DNA from 3 places in the Paenibacillus sp. FSL L8-0502 genome. Region 3 is predicted to be linked to each of the others. Evidence: predicted binding sites of a transcription regulator. Region 3 holds the regulator's gene; each other region holds the start of a gene.
The links. The regulator Rex, encoded in region 3, represses fermentation and respiration genes when NADH is low (regulators of the CRP and FNR family bind a similar motif). The targets are predictions, from matches to a motif close to TTGTGAAATATTTCACAA.
Positions count from the first base shown of each region.

Region 1: a site for Rex is predicted at 2,473-2,490, ahead of NSQ57_RS21025 (cytochrome ubiquinol oxidase subunit I). Genes of this name have one in related genera too.
Region 2: a site for Rex is predicted at 2,845-2,862, ahead of nirB (nitrite reductase large subunit NirB). Genes of this name have one in related genera too.

Region 1 covers NZ_CP151958.1:4,781,381-4,788,831, forward strand. Annotated here, with positions in the region: gene cydB (cytochrome d ubiquinol oxidase subunit II) at 1-1,009, opposite strand, end outside; gene NSQ57_RS21025 (cytochrome ubiquinol oxidase subunit I) at 996-2,402, opposite strand; gene NSQ57_RS21030 (response regulator transcription factor) at 2,808-4,466, opposite strand; gene NSQ57_RS21035 (sensor histidine kinase) at 4,459-6,249, opposite strand; gene def (peptide deformylase) at 6,418-6,999, opposite strand; gene NSQ57_RS21045 (polysaccharide pyruvyl transferase family protein) at 7,340-7,451, opposite strand, start outside.
Region 2 covers NZ_CP151958.1:736,156-743,606, forward strand. Annotated here, with positions in the region: gene NSQ57_RS03255 (GerAB/ArcD/ProY family transporter) at 1-858, opposite strand, end outside; gene NSQ57_RS03260 (spore germination protein) at 883-2,562, opposite strand; gene nirB (nitrite reductase large subunit NirB) at 2,969-5,398, shown strand; gene nirD (nitrite reductase small subunit NirD) at 5,438-5,767, shown strand; gene NSQ57_RS03275 (exosporium glycoprotein BclB-related protein) at 5,836-7,164, opposite strand; gene NSQ57_RS03280 (immunoglobulin-like domain-containing protein) at 7,399-7,451, opposite strand, start outside.
Region 3 covers NZ_CP151958.1:3,352,625-3,360,075, reverse strand. Annotated here, with positions in the region: gene panC (pantoate--beta-alanine ligase) at 1-202, shown strand, start outside; gene panD (aspartate 1-decarboxylase) at 195-578, shown strand; gene NSQ57_RS14335 (tetratricopeptide repeat protein) at 661-1,293, shown strand; gene dinG (ATP-dependent DNA helicase DinG) at 1,451-4,318, shown strand; gene NSQ57_RS14325 (redox-sensing transcriptional repressor Rex) at 4,362-5,015, shown strand; gene NSQ57_RS14320 (amidohydrolase) at 5,002-6,303, shown strand; gene NSQ57_RS14315 (DUF5590 domain-containing protein) at 6,341-6,865, shown strand; gene NSQ57_RS14310 (hypothetical protein) at 7,312-7,451, shown strand, end outside.

The DNA of each region.
Region 1 (7,451 bases), 1.4 Mb from region 3:
ATTCCAAATGATCCTTCTCACTGAGACGCTTATGGAAAACAAAATAGCTCCACGCCTGATAAGCCAGCACAAAGGGTAAAAGCGTTGCTGCAACAATCGTCATGGCTTTCAGTGTGTAATGACTGGAGCTTGCATTATAAATCGTCAAATCAAAAGCACTGTTAATCGAGCTCACCATAAATCTTGGGAACAAACCGACGAATAACGAAACGAAGGTCAGCAAAATCACTGCACCTGTCATCCCGAAGGCCCATCCTTCGCGGCGCTGCTTCAGGAAGTACCACGTCAGCACATAGGCGACAATTCCGACTGCTACCGCAGCATACATAAAGGGACCGCGACGCGCAAATAAATCCGTTGCAAAATAAGTCCATACCACCATGCCCGCAAGTAAAATGCCCAATACCGGAAGAAATTTGGATGCCATCACGCGAGCACGATCCCGTACTTCTCCAATCGTCCGCAGAGAAATAAACGTCAGTCCGTGCATTAGGCACATTCCGACCACTGTCAGTCCAATCCATACGGTATATCCATTGAATACATCGGAAAATCCAGCTTTCAAATCCATGTTTTGCTGAATAGGTACACCTTTCACCAAAGCCGCAAAAGCCATACCGAACAGCATCGGCGGTAGAAAGCTGCCAATCAGAATGCAGGTATCCCACGTTCCTGTCCACCATTTCCCTTCAGCCTTGCCGCGGAACTCAAAAGAAACTCCACGCAAAATCAAACCTAGCAAAATAAAGACAAATACCAGATAATATCCACTGAACATGGTTGCATAAAAATGCGGGAAAGCGGCAAACATCGCACCTGCTGCTGTAATCAGCCACACTTCGTTGGCATCCCAGAATGGACCAATCGTATTGATCATCAAACGTTTTTGTTGGTCATTACGCGGCACCAATCCCGTGGCCATCCCCACGCCAAAATCAAAGCCCTCCAGAAAAAAGAAACCGGTAAACAGCACTGCGATCAATAAGAACCATAAGTCATTTAGCGTCATTATTGTCACCCCCTTGGGCAAATGGATCATGAATTACCGTTTGTTGATGTGGCTCGATATCCGGACCTTTGCGAGCCGTACGATAAAACAGGAACGCCAGCACACCTGTTAAAATTAAATACAATGTGGTAAATGAGATGAACGAAAATAGCACTTCTCCTGCCACAACGGTAGGCGAAACAGAATCTTTTGTTTGAAGTAAACCAAATACCGTCCACGGTTGGCGACCTATTTCAGTCATGATCCAACCTGAAGTATTTCCAATGAACGGAAGGGATATCCCCCATATCATAAGACGGAAGAACCAGCGATGTGAACCTTCCAGCTTTTTACGGAACGTCAGGTAAGCTCCGTATAAAGCGAGTGCAATCATCCCACATCCCGCCGCAATCATAATACGGAAGCTCCAGAACGTGGTACGTACTGGCGGGATATAGTCGCCCGGACCATAGGTTTTCTCATATTCTGCCTGAAGCTCATTCATACCGGGCACAGAGCCAGTAAATTTACTATAGGATAGAAAACTCAAAGCAAAAGGAACTTTAATCTCAAAGGTATTTTCCTTTTTTTCAGGATCAATCCCTGCAATAACTGTCCAAGGAGCGGGGTCACCACTGTTCTCCCATAATCCCTCACTGGCAGCCATCTTCATCGGTTGTGTTTTCACCAAATATTGAGCCTGTCCATGACCAAACAAAGGAATAGCAATGGCACTGATTAAGGCAACAATAATACTCAATTTAAAAGAAGGTTTAAAAAAGTCCATATTCTTTTTGTGCATCAGCTTCCATGCACTGATACCCGCGATCAGAAATGCTCCTGTCGCAAAAGCAGCAAACAATGTATGTGGGAATTCCCATAACAGTTGTTCATTCGTTAGCAGAGCAGCAAAATCTTTCATTTCTGCACGTCCATTTTGAATCTCATAGCCTACTGGACGCTGCATGAAGGAATTAGCAGCTAGAATCCACAATGCCGATAACATCGTACCGATCGATACCAACCACATACAAATTAAATGGACCGTTTTGGACAATCTTTCCCAACCGAATACCCATAATCCGATAAAGGTCGATTCCAGGAAAAATGCAAGCAGCGCTTCAATCGCCAGAGGCGTACCGAATACATCACCCACAAAACGGGAAAAGTCCGACCAGTTCATCCCGAACTGGAATTCTTGCAAAATCCCGGTGACGACGCCCAGTGCAAAGTTAATCAGCAGAAACGTTCCCCAGAATTGAGCCATTTTTTTGTACAAGTCATTTTTCTTGATAACATACATAGTCTCCATAATTGCCACCAATAACGACAATCCAATGGAGATCGGCACATAAACAAAGTGAAGAATCGTTGTGGTTGCAAACTGCAACCGTGCCAAATCCAATACGTCCATGATGTTGCTCCTCCCCCTACACTTCTCTTAACATTGATTTATAGTGTCTGTAATCTGAAGTCTTCTACATTTGTGATAGCATTCACATTCTTACATATGCAGCGGTCACTTTTTTAGAAAATGACTCACTCAACTACCTTCACTATGGTTATCATGATCCGGCTTCAGATTATCCCCATTATATAGAATAAATTTAAATGAAATAGAATCGAAAATGTGAACATCGTGTCAAAGCTGTGTCATAATGATGGCGATTTGATGAAAACGACCTAAACTCCATAATAAATGTGACATTTTCGATTGATCTATCTGTTTTTTCACCATAAAAAAGAGCCCCTCTTCGTTCGGAGGTTGTACCTCCGACATCTGCAAGAGAGACTTCATAGCGTTATACCTAGGATTCTATCAACAGCCATCTGTTCCTCCGTTCTTTTGAACCCGATTACGATAGGAGGAAGGTGACATTCCAGCATACTTTTTAAATTTACTATGAAAATAATCTGCGTTCGCATACCCTACGCGTTCCGCCACCTGGTGTACCTTAATTCCTTGTGCAAGCAACTCCCTTGCTCGCTCAATCCTCACCTTATCCAGGTAGGCATTAAAGGCCTCGCCAGTATGACTTTTGAACAATTTGCCCAAATAGCCACTATTGTAATTAAACATATCTGCCAGTAACTCCAATCGCAAATTTTCATCATAATGACTATGAATAAAGTCAATCATTTGTTTCATGATGATGTCCTTGCCACTGGGATCAGTCTGTCCAATCCATTGCAACACATGCTCCAGCGAGTGATCCACCAGCTCGCCCAATGTGGAATAAGCATATACATCGGTTATAAAGCTGGAGTGCTCCTTCAGCACGGTTCGGCTGTGATCCTGTCCGGCTGCATACTTGTTCAACGCCAGTGTGAATGTTTGTGCGAACGCCGCCTTGATTGCAGATTCTGTGCGATAAATCCGTGGAAATTGGCCTTCCATTTCCTTAATGACACGGGTTGCAGCTTCACTATTAGCCATATCTAGCGCATAGTACAGCTTTTCTGCATAACGTAGGGGATCATCTGTAGCATTATCAGACGCTCCACTCATTTCAGTCTCGACTGTCTCCAATTCGTGTAGGTCTCCGGAAAGCATGACTCTTTCTGCCCGGAACAAAAACGTACGTTCTAGCAATCGTAGTGCCTGCTCAAAAGATCTGGGAATGTCGTTAAGAGTGGCTACAGGATCACCGGCAGCCACATAAATTTCCGCTGCCCACGGTTTTAGCTCCTGTCGCCAAGTAGCCAGTAACTGAACAGCATCTTTCTTCGTTTGTAACGTGGCGGGAAGCAAAAGACCCATATATATTCCAGCCTCAAACACGATACCTCTGCCCTGCTCGTGGCACAATTCTGTTAGCCGCTGCTTTGCTGCCGACTGCCGAGCTTGCCGATCCCAGTCAGGTATACGTAAATCTATCAGAATAATCTGATAGCTACTCCAGTCCAATGCTGGTAACGCTGGCTGTTGTCCATGTTTTCCGTTACCGCTTTGATGTTCAGCTTGCTTGGATGCTCTGTGCAGATAATCGCTGCTTTCCACAGCATTACGAGCATGCTCTTGATGAACCGGAAACAATAGCGCTTCGATCCAATTACGCTCATGGGAAGGTGGACTTCCCCATTTGCCGACTTCTTTCTCGTCCTCAATGTTTTGCCGTACCCGTTTCAACTCTGACGTCATTTCTTCCTCATCAACTGGCTTCAGTAGATAGCCATCTACTCCGAAGCCCATGGCTTGCCGTGCATAATCAAAGTCTGCATATCCGCTTAATATGAGAAAATGATACGGCTCCCCGTTCTTTTCACGTATACTACGTATAACCTCCAGTCCACTCATCCCGGGCATACGAATATCTACAATGACTAGCTCCGGCCGATGCTCTCCGAACTTATCCAGAGCCTCGCGTCCATTCCCTGCCGTATCGACAATACGGAAGCCACAATCCCCCCAGTCAATAATGGAGGACAATCCTTCACGAATCGCTGGCTCGTCATCTACAATCATCGCTTTATACATTCGACTCTTCCTCCCTTGGTATGGAAAAGTATACGGTTGTTCCTACTTGTAATGCGCTTTCAATATGCAATCCATAACGTTCACCATACATCAATGTCAGACGTTGATGTACATTACGCAGGCCAATACTACTCCCTTCTGGCTCATCCGTCCCCCTGATCCGAGCTAGCAGACGGGTCAGTTGCCCAGCTTCCATGCCGATCCCGTCATCTTCTACTTTAATTTTCAACTCTCTTTGTTCTATTGCAATATTTACCTTCACGGTAACCGGCTCTTCCTTATTTTCCAGTCCATGAATGACCGCATTTTCCACCAGCGGTTGTATGATTAAGGGAGGAATCGACATGTCCGTCGCATCTTCTTCCAAATTCACTTCATAGATCAAGCGATTTCCAAATCTGAATTGCTGAATTTGCAAATAGGATCGCACCATATCCAGCTCCTGTAGTACCGTCGTTTTACCACTGCCAATCTCCAGATTCCGGCGCATCAGCCTGCCAAGCAAACGCACCGTCGTTGCAATTTCCGCTTCCCCATTCAGATGTGCTTTCATTCGAATAGATTCTAATGCATTAAACAGAAAGTGTGGATTAATTTGGCTGGCCATCATTTTTAACTTGATATCCTTTTGTGCCAATTCCAGCCTGTTGTTGTGCTCACTCGTCTCATAGACCTGCGCCATGAGTTGGCGAATACTACTCACCATATAGTTGAAACGGCGGGATAAATCCCCGATCTCGTCCCTTCCCTCCACACTCGATACCACATGAAAATCGCCCGCGGCTACCTTACCCAGCTCATAGCTCAACCGCTGTAGGCGTTTGGTAATCAGCCAGGAAATGATGGTGATCAGAATCAGTGCCATAATCAGCACTGCAAGAACACATAAAGCACCAATCAGACTGATTCGATTGGCTCCTTGTACAATATGCTCCGTTGAAAACACTGAAATAATCGTAAATCCGCTCACACTGGAGGCGGGCAGCAGCTCATCCACGATGATGTTGGAGGGCATTCCGTTGATTTTCGCTTCATATATCCCCTTACCCGCACGCTGGACATCAAAGCCCAAATGTAAATCGCCCAACGTCTGCCCCACCGACTGCGGGCGAGTAGCTGCGACCACAATCCCGTTACGATCCGCAATCAATGTTTCAAAAGGCTCCTTGCTCAGCATATGATTCAACTCGGTCTGGCTCAGCGATATCATCAGAACTCCCTTGGTATTGTATTCGGGAAATGGAATTTGCCGTACCAGGCTTAAGCGATTAACCGGGTTATCCTCCTTATCCTGAATGTAAAACCAGTTAATCGCCGTCCCCTTCAAAGCCGTCTGGAACCACTGCTGCCGCTCAATGTTAGAGTCCACTGGAATAAACTCCAGATTATTGACAAGCGTCGGATTGTACGAATAGAACCGGATGGTAGCAACTTCTCTATATTGCTGAGTATACTCATTAAAATCCTTGTATTGATGATACGCATTCATCAGCTCTACCATACCCGGATACCGTCGGTTCGCCATCTCCCTCAGCCTTTTATCGAACATGAGCCCATTTGAAATATCCGTTGGCACACGCAGTAAATTTGCCGTCTGGCTCTTGATCTTTTCCACATTGTTTACCGTCTGGGCAATTGCACTATTCAATGCCTGCTCTCGCAAATAAAAAGTAACGCAGCCGCCAACCACCAGCACCGGAATCATGACAATTAGTACGTAGGAGAACAGCAGCTTATTCCGCATACGCATATTACTCATCAGAAGCCATACTCCACGATTCATGCCATCCCTCCCACAAGATAAGCGCTTACATTTTTTGCGTGTTTTACATCCTCCAGCTCGACCTATGTGTATGTATCCAGTTTAATGCTTCGTAACCTCTATATCTATATTTTTTGCAAAATTTAAAAAATGTGGCGAACAGTGTCACCACACTTTACGATTCCTAAACTATTTACGTACAAAAGGTTCGATATGCACTCCCTGCGGTAGCTTGTGCGGATCCTCCGGGTTGATACGGTCATAGAACATAATGCCGTCCAAATGGTCCATTTCATGCTGTACAACAATCGCTGCATAACCTTTGAACGTCAATAGCTCCTGTGTTCCGTCTGGTAAAGTGGCCTTAATACGAATTTTTTCGTAACGCGGTACATATCCGGCTACGTACCGATCTACCGACAAGCACCCCTCACCCTGTTCCAAATAAATCATGGACGTGGAGTGGCTGACTAACTTCGGATTAAACAACGCATACTCTACCGTTTTGTCTCCATCTTCATAATAAATAGCGCACATTCTTTTGTTCAAACCTACCTGGTTTGCAGATAACCCCACACCCGGGCGCAGTTCATAGCGGGTAGCCAGCTCTTCATTTTGGCTATTTTTCAGATAATCCAGCATCCATTGCATCTGTTGAAGATCCTCTTCAGATAGTGGCAAGCATACCGGATCAACCTTCGTACGCAAAATAGACTCCCCTTCACGCACGATATCCTTCGTGAGAAGCATGTCCATCGATTGATTACTCATTCGTCAGCCTCGATTCATTAAAATAAATATATTTTCATGTGATGTACTGCCATGTAATATGTGATGCGGTGCAAAAACTGTGGGATTTCCCGGTTTTCTGCAAGTTTTATCCCATAAATTATATCTATTCATGAAATGAATTGTCAAAATAAAGCGACGTTTTTTGGGGGGGAAATTGGCGCAATAAAGACCTCTACGGGGGCGTCCTACTCTTTTAGATTAAGTCATTAAATATACACTGCCTTTATTATTTATCACATTAAATGATTTTGTCTCTATATAAAAGCCTCCTAAATCATTTCAATGATCAGGAGGCTTTTGAAAATAATTTTTCTTACTATTAAGATGGCTGCTCCAACGCACTTGGAGCTTCACTAAACAGCTTCGCCTTTGGATTCGGGTGTGTCCAGGTATTATAATATTGCGAGTTCTTGCCGTAGGAATTGTCAATG
Region 2 (7,451 bases), 2.6 Mb from region 3:
ATTACAAAACATTTGCATCATCCAGATCACTAGCAGTGGAAACTCTAGACGTTCAAAAAGAAATCCGGGGATTTCAAAACTGCGCATCAAATTAATGGTAGGCCAAGTACTTGTCACAGTGGAATCTACCGATAGCCCGCCGATGACCATAACTACGGTCAAAAAGTACAAAATTAAAGGGATACTGATCCCCACTACCATGGCCTTAAATGCTTTCTCGGGGTGTTGCATAAAAGCGACCAGTGTCATGACGACTTCACATCCACTGAAAACAAGGATAGTTGATTTCAGTCCCTTGATGACGGGTAAAACCCCTTCACTCAATACGGGACGAAGATGATCAATTTCAAAAATCCTTAAGCTAAAGAGAAAACAGAAAAGCAGAAAGAAGAGACTGATCGGAAGTACAATCTGGTACAGTCGCGCGATAGAATTAATGCCTCCAAAAACCAAATAACTCCCTACCCAGATAAATGGAATCACAATTGCCCAGATAGGTGTGCCTTCGAGTAGAAAAAAAATGTTCACTTCAGCTAACACACGGATTTCAAAGCCTGCAATGATTATAAAGTATATAATTAATAGCACGCTTAAGAATCCCCCCGGAATCTTGCCCACGATTCTTCTGGAATATTGATACACGGTGTTTCCAGGAAACTGTTGACTTAATTTCACCATGATCCAGACGACAAATATGACAATACTTCCACCGATGAGGACAGAAAGCCATGCATCAGGAGTCTGTACCTGTTCAGTTACACCCCTCGGCAGTGTCAAAATGCCTGCCCCCAATACGGTATTGGTCAGGAATACAGCCGCCTGCTTCGTTGTGATCTTGTCATCAGAGCGTCTAAACACAGTAGCTCCTCCTTCGTCTTGGCGTCATGGTCTACGCTTTTTTTGCTGCGTTTTCATCATAACAGGTCTTCGTTTCATCAGAGAAATAGGAGCCCGGATGTACATATCCTTCCAATCACTTGGTCGCATGGGTGAAAAGGGAGTTACATACGGTACGCCAAAACTTTTCAACTTCGTTAGATGGATACAAATTAACAGAAAGAACAATATGGTTCCGAGCATACCCAGGATTGCTGCAAAGAACATGCCGACGAAACGCAAAAGACGCAGGGTAATGCCCGCACTGTATGTCGGTATCGAAAACGAAGAAATAGCAGTAACGGCAACCACAATCACCAGAAAGGGGCTGACGATGCCCGCATTTACAGCAGCGTCGCCGATGACCAAGCCTCCCACAATGCCCATTGCAGGACCAATGGGTTTGGGCAATCGGATGCCGGCTTCCCGCAGGATTTCGATCGAAATTTCCAGAATCATGACTTCAATGACGGAAGGAAAAGGGACGCCTTGACGGGTCTGAATGATGCTAATGACCAGCTTGGTCGGAATCAAACCGGGATGAAATGAAATAAAAGAGATATACAAAGCAGGGCCCATCAGCGCTATGAAAGCTCCAAAAAATCTCAGCAAACGTAAAAGTGAACCTGGAATCCAGCGTTCATAATAATCCTCGGGAGATTGAAGCAGCATACTGAAGGTCACCGGGACAATAAGTGCAAAGGGAGTCCCGTCCAGAAGAATGGCTATTCTTCCTTCCAGTAATGCATTAATGACACGGTCGGGTCGCTCTGTGTTGTGAACCTGCTGGAACGGACTTAAATAATTGTCTTCGATGAGTTGCTCCACATAACCGGATTCAGCCAAAAAATCCATATCTATTTTTGATATTCTGCGGTTTACTTCTTCAAGAAGATCCGGATTCACAATATCCTTGATGTACGCGACAATCAGATCCTTTTTGATTCGGCTTCCCACTTGAAATTTCTTCATTTCCAGACTTTTATTTAAGCCCTGGCGTCGAAGCATCGAAGTATTTTCACTTAATACTTCCGTAAAACCGATTCTGGGACCCCGAAGTAGTGCTTCAGAGGTTGGTTCATTGACGGAGCGAATGGCGCCATTAGGCGAGCCTACCAGTAGTGCTTCCTTCATTCCTTCAATTAATAAGGCAGTATGACCTAAAAGGATGAACTCGTGCAGTTCCTCCATACTGGTAACTTCACTAATTTGCGTAAGTGGCATCAAGCTATCTTTTATAAAAGAGCTACTTATACTTTCCGGCTGTTCCTGTTGGTCCTGCTGGCCCTCAAACATCAAGACCTCCAATACCTGCTTGCTCATAAGCTTTTCATCCTGCATGCCTTCTATGAAGACTAATACGGACCGAGCATGAAATTTTTTCAACATAAACTCACGAAAATGCACATCACTATTTCCGCCTATAGACTCTCGGATCGAATTTAAATCGGAATCGTAATTCCCTGTAATTTTAGAGTTTGGTTTATTCTGTTGATCAAGGTGCCCTTCGTTATTTTCATCGGAGAGCGGCCGACCGGAAGAATGTTTGGATTTCGCTCCCTTACTACCGACAAACGAATAAATCGAGGTGTTTATATAATAAATCCCTAAAGGAATAATCAACGCGAGGCCTGCTTGAAAGAGTATACTCCAGCTCGGAATATAAGAAATTATTTTAGACCACAAGATGACCACCTCCAAACGAATCAATTCTAAGATACAAGTTGTCCCTAAAGTATTCCTTATAAAGGTTGTATTTACACATGAACTGGAAAGATTCGTTCGATGACCAGAGCAAATGATCATCAACTACACTATTTTTAAATCTAATCATTACGGCAGATCTCACACGAAACACTTCTGTTGTTGTTATAGAGCTATCTAGCACTGAGAGCCAGTGTAGAGAATGGAGCAAAATCCCTTGAAACGGAATAGGGAAATCCCTAAATATTCTTAATTTTAACTACATTGTGATTCTAGTCACATATAGCTCTATCTGCTGTATTAAAATAGAAGCATAAACAATATTCATTAGAAACGTAGAGATGTCGTCGGATAGGAAGTAGCGTCGAATGAATGGAGGAACCGGTATATGATAAACAGTAAAAAGAAGCTTGTGGTTATAGGGAACGGGATGGCTGGTATCAATACGGTCGAACAAATTTTAAAATTAACAGATAAATATGAAATTACAGTCCTGGGAAGTGAGCCGCATCCGAACTATAACAGGATCATGCTCTCTTATGTGTTGGAAGGTAGTAAAACAATAGATGATATCATACTGAACGATTTGCAATGGTATGCGGATCAAGGGATTACTTTATATACAGGAAAAATGGTTAAAAGTATCGACGGTGAGAACAAGAAGATTCTCACCGAAGACGGACTGGAAATTGATTACGATGTGGCTTTGGTGGCTACTGGTTCACAATCGTTTATTCTGCCTATTCCGGGTAAAGAATTACCGGGAGTTATTGGTTTCCGAGATATCGCCGATTGCTCGGCAATGCTGGAAGCGGCAAAGACCTATAAAAAGGCCGCTGTCATTGGTGGAGGTCTGTTGGGGCTGGAGGCAGCTAAAGGCCTGGTCAATCTGGGGATGGATGTTACGGTCGTTCATTTAATGGAAGATTTGATGGAACGTCAGCTAGACCGGGAAGCCTCTGCGATGCTAAAAGCAGAACTAGAACGCCAAGGAATCAAGTTTGCTATGCAAATGCAAACTTCGGAGGTGTACGGTCAAGATCGCGTACAAGGATTGCGGTTTTCAGACGGAAGCGAGCTGGAAGCGGATTTGGTCGTTATGGCGGTTGGGATCAAGCCTAATATTCAGGTAGCTGTGCAAAGTGGTATGGAAACGAACCGTGGTATTGTAGTCGATGATTTGATGAGAACCTCTGTGCCGGATGTATATGCTGTAGGGGAATGTGTTGAACACCGCGGAATCTGTTATGGTCTGGTAGCTCCGCTGTTTGAGCAGGGAAGTGTCATTGCCAAACATTTGGCAGGCGCGGAAACTGAAGGTTATATGGGATCGGTGGTTTCCACCAAGCTCAAAATTTCAGGGGTGGATGTTTTCTCAGCTGGCGAATTCATAACCCAGCCTGAACATACGGTGATTGTTGCAAAAGATGAGTGGAAGCGGACCTACAAAAAAGTGCTGCTTCGTGAAAATAAGATTGTTGGAACTGTACTGTTTGGCGATGTGAGCGAATCTGCTAGCCTGCAAAAATATGTGCGTCAGCAAACATTGATGACAGATGAAATATATGGACAGCTCATGGGTACTGGATGCAGCAATCACGGGTCGAAAACATCATCCGCTGAAACGATGGCCGATGATGAAATTGTGTGTGGCTGTAACGGTGTTACTAAAAAGGCCATTGTTGATGCAATTAATGACAATGGGCTGACTACAGTCGATGAAATTAAAGCATGTACCGGAGCAACTCGTTCTTGTGGAGGATGTAAGCCGGTCGTGGAGCAGATTCTACAATATGTTCTTGGAGACAGCTTCAAGACGTCAGCCAAGCAAGGAATATGTAGCTGCACAACATTGAGCCGGGACGAGATTGTGGAAGCGATCAAAACCAAAGGGCTGACAACAACGCGTGAAGTTATGAATGTACTGGGTTGGCATAATGATGAAGGTTGCTCCAAATGCCGGCCGGCGCTGAATTACTATCTGGGAATGATTAACCCGGACACCTATGAAAATGAGGGGGATTCCCGTTTTGTAAATGAGCGATTGCACGCAAACATTCAAAAGGATGGAACGTTTACAGTTGTTCCTAGAATGTACGGCGGTGTAACGACCCCAGAAGATTTGAAGAAGATAGCAGATGTTTCTCTTAAATACAACGTTAAGGTCGTTAAAGTAACAGGAGGACAGCGGCTTGATTTGATCGGTGTCCGTAAAGAGGATCTGCCTAAAGTATGGGAAGAACTCGATATGCCGTCGGGGTATGCCTACGCGAAGTCACTTCGTACGGTTAAAACCTGTGTTGGATCGCAATTTTGTCGGTTTGGTACACAGGACTCGATGGGAATGGGAGAAGTGTTGGAACGGAAATTCGAACGACTGGATTTCCCGGCAAAATTCAAATTAGCGGTTAATGGATGTCCACGCAACTGTGCGGAATCATGTACCAAAGATATCGGAATCGTAGGTAATGATGGGGGCTGGGAGATCTTTATCGGTGGTAATGGCGGTATTAAAGCACGGTTGGCTGATTCACTCTGTAAAGTGAAAACCGACGCCGAGTTGATTGATATTGTAGGTAGCGTAATGCAACTCTACCGCGAAACAGGACAATACCTGGAACGTACTTCGGAGTGGGTGGAACGGATCGGTCTGGAAGAGATTCAGAAAGCAGTCGTTCAGGATACAGCTAATCGCCAAGCTTTAGTAGAACGTATCGAATTTGCACTGCAACAGGTCGAAGACCCTTGGAAAAAGATCATCAATGATGAGGATTCACGCAAAAATTTATTCGAGGTTGTCACCCCGTCTATTGTGTAATTGTATCTAAAATGCCTGAGGAAGGGAGCAATCAAGCAAATGATCAAAAATGCCGAATGGCTTGTCGTCGGTCACAGTAAGGATTTTCCGATCAGAATAGGACGTACCATCCACATCAAAGGTGTCGAAATTGCTGTTTTTCGCACTTCGGAGAATGAGCTTTATGCCGTTGAAAATATCAATCCTCATCCCAAAAGAGGTCCTCTTACAGAGGCGATAGTATCTGGTCATTATATCTATGATCCTTTATATGACTGGAAAATTGACCTGCAGACAGGCATCGTTCAAGAGCCTGATCACGGACAAGTTAAAACGTTCGCTGTTTGTGAAGAGGGAGAAGAAGTAAAAATATCGCTCGAAACGGTTTAGTTCATCTGATGGAATACAAATAAAAAGGGCTCAACAGGACAATCCTGTTGGGCCCTTTTCGGCTTGGATCAGGTAATGGTAATGCCTGCACTCGCATAACCCACCACGGTGTTGAGGAGGGAGGCTCCTGTAGCCGTTGCTGAGAAGACCATAAGTAGACGGGTCTGCGCGGTTACTGGTATAGCCAATTCGGTAGTAATACCACTAGAGATCGTTCCCAAAGCAACAATGTCAGTCAGTGGGGGAGTCAATATAACGGTAGCTCCGGGAATCGCTGTGAAGGAATTATTAGGTGTTGGGGAACTAAACAACTGGGCAGTAATGCTAACGGATGATGCTAAGAGGGTCAGAGCAGCTGTTGTACTGAAGTAACCAGCAATAGAGGTAATTACGCCATCCCGTGGTACGGAAAAAGCAAAGTTAATAAGCGGTCCTACAAGCGTACCTGTGAGGTCAATGGTATCGCCTACGAGGCCAATACCTGTAGCTGAGCTTCCGAAGCCGATCAAACTTGTGGTTCCTACCAGCCCACCAAGAACAGTTGTCAGTGTAGCAGGCCCTCCGGAAGCAAACGGGATGATGGCTCCCGAGCCGGTGGCTCCGGTAATCCCTGTAACGCCCGTAACACCCGTGGCCCCAGCGGGTCCGACAGCGCCAACTGCGCCCGGTAGACCATCGGGCCCCGTAGCACCCGTAGCGCCGACAGGTCCGGCAGGGCCTTCCGGTCCAGCGGCCCCGATAGGCCCAGCGGGCCCAGCGGCGCCCACAGGTCCCGCAGGCCCGTCAAGGCCCACAGGTCCGGCCGCTCCGATAGGTCCGGGAGCCCCTTGTGGCCCTGGTCCACCTGCTGGTCCAGGCGCACCGCCGGGTCCCACCGGTCCTGGAGGTCCTGGAGGCCCTGGAACCCCTGGAGGCCCTGGGGGTCCTTGTGCACCGGGCTCCCCTGACAAGTATGTTTCACCTAATACGTTGCTAACCATCGTTCCAGCGATTCTGATCGCGTTGATTAAGCTGTCTTTAAGAGCAGGATCGAGGGATTCTTGTAAAACGATGGACAATAGCGCATCCAGCAATTGTTGCAGTGCAGTACCTACGCCGATCGGCGAGAAAGGTGTAGCTTCTAACGCAACAATAGCAAGCTCCAGCGCTGCCAGTAAGTCTGCCTTGGCCCCGCCGCGAAGCCTTAAGCTTTTCGCCAGAGACAACAGACGTCTTAAAACCTGTTGCAAGGAAGATACATTAGCCGCAGAAGGGTTTGCGAACACGATGGGGATAATCGCGGTCATTTCATTAATCAGCCTGAGAAGATCTTCGATACTTCTATTTACTCTTGTTGGTTTACAGTCTTCATCTTTTTTTGATGCACCACTGAACCTGAACGGTTTTTTATGTTTCATGCTCAAATATCTCCTCCTGATCGTTCTTCCTACAGTAGAGGTGACAGGTGGTTCATCGCCCCGTTTCGCAGATACTCATAATATATTTTCTGAAGCGAAAAGGGTGAATGACCAAGCAAAAATGATTGTTGAAGGCTCCTACATAAAATACACATAAAAAATACGGCCCCCCGAAAAGCTTGGAGGCCGCGTTGTATTGGCTATACTCATCTGATCTATGAAACTTGAAAATTCTTATTTAAGCATACGTACTAACAGTTCAGCCATCTCACCTCTGCTGATAGCCG
Region 3 (7,451 bases):
GTCCACCATTACTTCCTCTCCTTTAGCAGACATTGATTACATTGAAATTTTAACTTTTCCTGGTCTGGAGCCCCTTCTTCCCGAGCAGCGGCTATGTGATGTTCAGGAAGACATCATCGTAGCGCTAGCTGTGAAATTTGGCAGTACCCGACTGATTGACAATATAAGAATACAGAAGGCGGAGGTGCTTTCCCATGTTTAGAACTATGATGAAATCCAAAATTCACCGCGCTACGGTTACGGAAGCTAACCTGAACTATGTGGGGAGTATCACTATAGATGAAGATCTCATGGAGACATCGGATCTGTTGGAGAATGAAAAGGTTCAAATTGTAAACAATAACAATGGAGCTCGACTGGAAACCTATGTTATCCCCGGACCGCGTGGGAGCGGCGTGATCTGTCTCAACGGTGCGGCAGCTCGTTTGGTGCAGCCTGGTGATACAGTCATTATTATTTCCTATGCTTCCATGTCAAATGAAGAGGCCAAAACATACAAACCAACAGTGGTATTTGTTGATGAACATAATAAACCAGCCCAAACGATGAACAAAGAAGTACATGCGACGATCATGTAATGAATGGGAGTGCGGATGAAACCCGTCTTTTAAGCGAAAAATGTGAGTGTATTAATCCATCTTTCATAAGGGCGGGATGCACATGTTCCAGCATGTATTCGCAGAAATGAACAGCATGTTAGATGATATCGTGAAGCATTACCCATCAGCCCAGGGCTCCCGCAGGCAGGAGCTGCTACAGCACTGGAGTCTGCTGCGGAGAATGAGTGACGGAATTATGGATGAGTGGCTGGCCTTTGAGGAAAAAATGGTGTGCCTGCGTGCGGCCGGCTTTTCCGCGGAGACCGATATGTCTGACACGGAGCTGCCTGAAAAAGAGCTGCCGGCTTTTAGTCGGGGGCAAGGGTATTATCGATTACTTATGTACCCTGAGGCGATCCAACAATTTGAGCAGGTACTACAGCATTTTCCGAACAGTTGGCAGAGTCGCATGTATATGGGAATGGCCTATTTTCAACTAGATGATCCAGCAGAAGCTGTATACCATTTTCAGAAGGTGCTGGACCTGACTGAGCAGGCAGGACTAAAAGCGGTCATCTATAATGCGCTAGGCTGTCTGTTGGCAAAGCAGGCTGACGTAGAGGAGGCGCAAAAATGTTTTGCTCTCGCACATCAGTTAGATCCTGCGTTACCCGAGCCGCTGCACAATATGGAAGCCTGTTTGTCCGGTACCGAAAAGCTTCGATACGACAGCTCCATAATGACCTGGATGTAGTTGTCAGACACCGAGTAAGACGATGCATGCCCACCTCCTGAGGCGGCGTATGCATCGTCTTTTTTGGCTGTCTTAATTTCCAAACACGCGATCTTCTGCTATGCTAATATACGGAGTTATTATTTTTGTAAGTGTCATAAGAAAGGATTAAGCCCGAATGAAATTTGCGGTATTGGATTTTGAAACGACAGGCACCCAGTCCGCGGATGACATCATTCAAGTCGGACTTGCAATTATAGATCATGATAACAGCATTTCCCGTGTTTACGGCTCTTATGTAAACCCTGGCAGATCTATTCCACCTTTTATCACTGGATTGACCGGAATTACAGACGATGACGTGAAGGATGCACCTGCACTTGAAGAAATGATGATGGAGCTTGTGCCTATGCTGGACGATGTTGTACTGGTCGGTCATAATGTGGCGTTTGATTTTAATTTTTTGCAAAACGCTCTGGATCGGTGCGGATACTTGCCATTTAGCGGAAGAATCTTGGATACAATGGATTTTCTGAAAATTATGTTTCCATCACTATCTTCGTATCAGTTGGGTTTTGTGTCTTCTGAGTTCGGGCTGGCACATGATCGCCCTCACCAAGCAGACAGCGACGCATTGGCTACGGCCGAGGTGTTTTTAAAGTGTCTGGGTGAGCTTCAAGCATTACCTCTGATAACGATACAGCGGCTTAGTGATTTGTTTGCAGAGGAAGACAGTGACCTTGGATGGTTTCTTGATGGGGTGCGTGAAGAGAAAGAGCTTGATCCTATTCAGGATTTGGAGGGATATCAGTTTTTTCGTCAGCTTGCGCTAAAAGTGGAAGATTGGACGGAGCTAGCTGCTCCGCGTAGAGAAGATGACCCGAATCCACTGTCAGGTGTTACCTTTGAGGAGTACATGGATGATGTGCGGGACAATTTGCGTTCATCCTTGAGTCAATATGAGGAGCGCGAGGCGCAGATACAGATGATTGAGGGTGTGAATCAGGCACTGAGTGAAGACAAGCATCTGCTGATTGAAGCAGGTACAGGAACAGGGAAGTCTCTGGGTTATTTGCTCCCATCGCTGTATCACAGTGTGAAAAAGGGACAGCGCGTTATGGTGAGTACACATACGATCAACCTGCAGGAGCAATTACGCGAGCGCGACATTCCGATGCTGACCAAGGTGATTCCGTTTCCGTTCCGGGCTGCTATTTTCAAGGGTCGGGGACATTATTTGTGTCTGCGTAAGTTTGAACATAAAATAAACAGAAGAGACTTCGCTACACCGAAGGAAGATTTAATTACAGCGGCTCAGATGATCGTCTGGTTGACGCTAACAGAAACCGGTGATGATGAAGAACTGAATCTGAGCAACCGTGGAGGGGATTTCTGGGAAACGGTGGCGAGTGATTCAGAGTCCTGTCTTGGTCGTTCCTGCCCATGGTTCCGCAAATGTTATTATCATCGTGCACGCCATGAAGCAGGAATAGCGGATGTTGTTATTACGAATCACTCTAAGTTGTTCACAGACGTCAAAGCCAGTCATCAGTTATTGCCGAGCTATGAACATCTGGTGATAGATGAAGCCCATCACCTGGAGGAAGTAGCTGGTAAACACCTAGGTATGCATATGAAATATTTCACACTCGTGCATACACTGACGCGACTGTTCAAAGACAGCAAGAATGGACAACTGCCTTCACTTCGTCAACAGTTGGCGAAATCGGGGCACGAGAAGTCGGCAGATTGGGCCTCAACTATCGACCAGCTGTATCCGCTCGTGTTAGAGGTGAAGGAAACTTGGGACCTGCTAAGCGACAAGCTGTTTGGCATGTTGCCGGAGCGAAGTGATGCGACACCGGGTGAAACAGGACAGTTTTCTTCCCGTCTCAAACCTTCGGCCAAGCCTGCAAAGTGGGATCAGGCGGGAGCTTTGGAAAATCAGCTATATGTAACGATGAGCGAAATTTTGCGCAAGGGCGACAAGCTGATGCTGGACGTCAAGGAAGAACATGACGATTATGCGGCGGATAGCCTTATTACAGATATCACGGGTCTGCTCAAGGATTTGGCGGGGATTCGAGAAAATTTGCGCTTTTTTATCCGACTCGATGATGAAACAACCGTATACTGGCTCGAGGCAAGCGGGCAATTCCGTAGTAAATCATTGCAATTTTATGCGGTACCCGTCGATGTGAGCCGCCAGTTGAAAGAAATGTTTTTTGACAAAAAAAGAAGCATTATTCTGACTTCTGCTACCTTGTCGGTAGATAAGTCGTTTCAGTACATGATCGATCAGCTCGGCTTACAGGAGGCCGCAGATCAAGAGCGGCTGATGACTTCGCAGCTCCCGTCACCCTTTAATTACAGGGATCAGGTGTTGCTGGTTATTCCACGGGATTTCCCAAGTGTGAAGGGCAGTGTAGGAGATGCGCATTTTGTAGATATGCTCGTTAGCTCTCTAGGAGCGACTGCTCAGGCGACACGTGGGAGAATGCTCGTTCTGTTTACGTCCTATCGGATGCTCCGGCAAGTGTATGAGCCGCTCAAAGAGGCCTTAGCATCCAGCGAAATTACTGTGCTGGGACAAGGTGTGGACAGTGGAAGTCGCAGCAAGCTAACCCGCCGGTTTCAGGAAGCGAAAGCTTCTGTATTGCTGGGGACCAGCAGTTTCTGGGAAGGCGTCGATATTCCGGGGAAGGCTCTGACTTGTCTAGCCATTGTTCGCTTGCCGTTTCAACCGCCGAATCACCCGCTGCTGGAGGCAAAAAGCGAACTGCTCCAGCAGCAGAAGAAGAATCCATTTATGAAGCTGTCTGTACCGCAAGCGGTCATTCGCTTCAAACAGGGATTTGGTCGGTTGGTACGTACAGCGAACGACCACGGGGTCGTTATCGTTTATGATACGCGTGTGATTGAATCCTATTACGGAAAGCACTTTTTGTACTCGTTACCGGGACCAAAAATGGAGCATATGCCATCGGAGCAAATGGTGCCCCGCATCGCCGAATGGCTCCAATCCGCCCCGGAGACAGAGGCATAACGGACGGACATAAGTATGTTCGTTACAATTAGGGGGAGCAAGTATGAAATCAGATAAAATTTCAGAGGCTGTCGTACGGAGGTTACCCGTATATTTACGTTATCTGAATGCACTGCACAAACGGGAGGTGGCTACGGTCTCTTCTCAAGAGCTGGGACAGAGGCTAGATTTGAACCCGGCCCAAATCCGTAAAGATCTTGCTTATTTTGGAGATTTTGGTCGGAAGGGTATCGGTTATGATGTTTCTTATCTCATTGAGAAAATACGCCATATCCTGAAAATCGACCAACAAATTAATGTAGTATTGGTCGGAGCGGGTAATCTGGGGCAAGCCCTTTCGAATTATAACGCTTATTTAAAAGACAATATGAAGATTGTGGCGGTATTTGATGCGTTTCCGGATAAGGTAGGAACCAAGATCAATACATTGGTCGTGCAACCGATGGATGAACTGGAAGCGACTGTGAAAGAAAAAAACATTCGAATCGGGATTATTACCGTACCTGATTTTGAAGCACAGCACGTGGCTGATAGGCTTATTGATAGCGGAATTGGAGCGATCCTGAACTTTGCACCGACTACTCTCAAGGCACCAGCCAACATTCGGATTCATGCCACAGACTTTACAACTGATTTGCTTAGCCTCGCTTATTATTTGGAGGACGGAAAGGAAGAAGCACAATATGACAGTGAATAAATGGATGATTAAAAACGGATCTTTTGCCGTAAATGGACCAGAAGCAGGGGTAGTCCATGGTTTTATGATTGTGGAGGATAGTCGTATTACTTATATTGGCGAAACCTTGCCTGCGGGTGAGGAAGAGACGGAAGCGATCGATGGTAAAGGGCTATTGTTTTTACCTGGTCTGATCAATACTCATGGTCATGCGGCGATGTCTCTACTGCGTGGGCATGGAGATGATTTGGCACTTCAAGTATGGCTTCAGGAAAAAATGTGGCCTATGGAAGCCAAGTTTACATCTACAGACGTGTACTGGGGTACGTCCTTGTCTGTGCTGGAAATGCTGAAAGGTGGAACAACAACCTTCCTCGATATGTACGATCATATGGATGAGGTGGCTCGTGTGGCTGAAGAGTCAGGTATTCGTGCAAGTCTGATGCGTGGAGCAATTGGACTATGTTCGGAGGAAGAACAGCGAATCAAGCTGGCAGAGGCCGTGACTTTTGCGCGTAACTGGCACGGTAAAGCAGACGGCCGTATTACAACGATGATGTCACCGCATGCGCCATATACATGTCCACCTGCGTTTATTGAAAAATTCGTACAAGCTGCGCATGATCTGGACTTGCCACTGCATACGCACATGTCTGAGACGATCGCCGAAGTAGAGCAAAACGTACGCGACTACGGTTTGCGTCCGGTTGCACACTTGGATAAGCTTGGCTTTTTCTCCCGTCCTTCGCTTGTTGCCCATGGCGTTCATTTGAACGACGAAGAAATAGCTTTACTGGCAGAACGTGGTGTAGCGGTTTCCCACAATCCTGGCAGCAACTTGAAGCTGGCAAGTGGTGTGGCAAGAGTGCCTGAATTGCTGCGTGCAGGGGTTACGGTTTCTCTCGGAACGGATGGTCCTGCCAGCAATAATAACCTGGATATGTTCGAGGAAATGCGTCTGGCAGCACTTATTCACAAGGGTGTATCCGGTGACCCTACGGCAGTTCCTGCAAGTGAAGCGCTGCGTCTGGCAACAGAATACGGTGCAAAGTCGATTGGTTTAAAAGAAGTAGGAGCGTTGGCAGCAGGCAACAAGGCTGACTTTATCGCGCTGGATCTGAATCAGGCACATTTCTTGCCGCGTACAGATCTTATTTCCCATGCGGTATACTCTGCAAGCGCCAAGGACGTGGCTCATGTGTGGGTAGACGGTCGTCAGGTTGTGAAAAACGGCGAATGCCTGACTATGGACGAGGAACGTATCAAACATGAGGCACAAGCCGCCTTTGAAGGGCTGCTGTCGCGCTAATTCAGGTGTCACATCCCCTTAGAGAGGAAGCACGGGTTTGAAAAATAAGAAAAAATGGATAGCGGTCGCCATTTTGGCCGTGATACTGATCCTGGTCAGCATTTTCTGGTATTATTCCTATGTTACTCAAGACCAGGTGGCTGAGAAAAATGCCGCTATCATTAAGGCCAAGCAATCAGGTGGTCTGGTTAGCACGACTCAAACATGGAAGTCTGTGTGGGATCAGGTATATTGGGTGGTTCAAGGGAAAAATGCACAGAATGAAAATATAATGGTATGGGTTCCTTTTCAAAAAGTGGAGGGACAACCTAACGTACCTGCCGCAGATAATAGCGGTGTTCATACCGAGCTGCTGAAGAACGGAGTCGACGAGCAAAAAATGACGGCGCTAATTCAGCAGCAGCTTCCAGGTGTGAAAATTGTAAGCCTCCAGCCGAGTGTGTTCAATGGCGAATATGTGTGGCAGCTGTTTTACGATGATGGAAGCCATCATTACTATGCCTTTTACCGTTTTTCAGATGGGGGAGCGACGGGGGTAAAGTATACTTTGCCCAATAACTGAGCTGGTTGAGGATCAGCAGATGTGGAATGAATGACTAGTAAATGATTAAAAGCTCAAGAAAAAGACGTAAATGCGATGAAATTCGTATTTACGTCTTTTAGTCTTGCTATGCCGTAAAGATGAGCTGAATGCCAGCGAAGCATCTTTACCTACCCAACTTCTCTCCTAAGGCAAATTCATCTTTATGGCGGGCAACAGCGATCGTAAGATCAAATCCTACACGCAGCGTCCCACCTCCACCATAACCAAAGATTTTGCCTCATCACAACTCCTCCACACATTGCCTTCGATTTTAGATATACGTTATGATATACTATATTTTATAAGTGATAGACAAAAATGATAGAAAAAAGAATTGCTGATCACTGTAAGATCATGCAATTTGGTTGTTTGTTGACATTCGTCCCGTTTCTTCTGAGTATTACATTTTGAGAGGAGGATGTTGTTTGAAATTGCGTGCAGTTCCTATCGTTGTGGCGGCAGTTTTGGCAGCTTTGCTGCTATTTGGGGGATGGTTCATTTACCGTCAGGTTACAATGCAAAGTCCTCTGGAAAAACTGGTTTCTCAATATCCAGGCGTGACAAG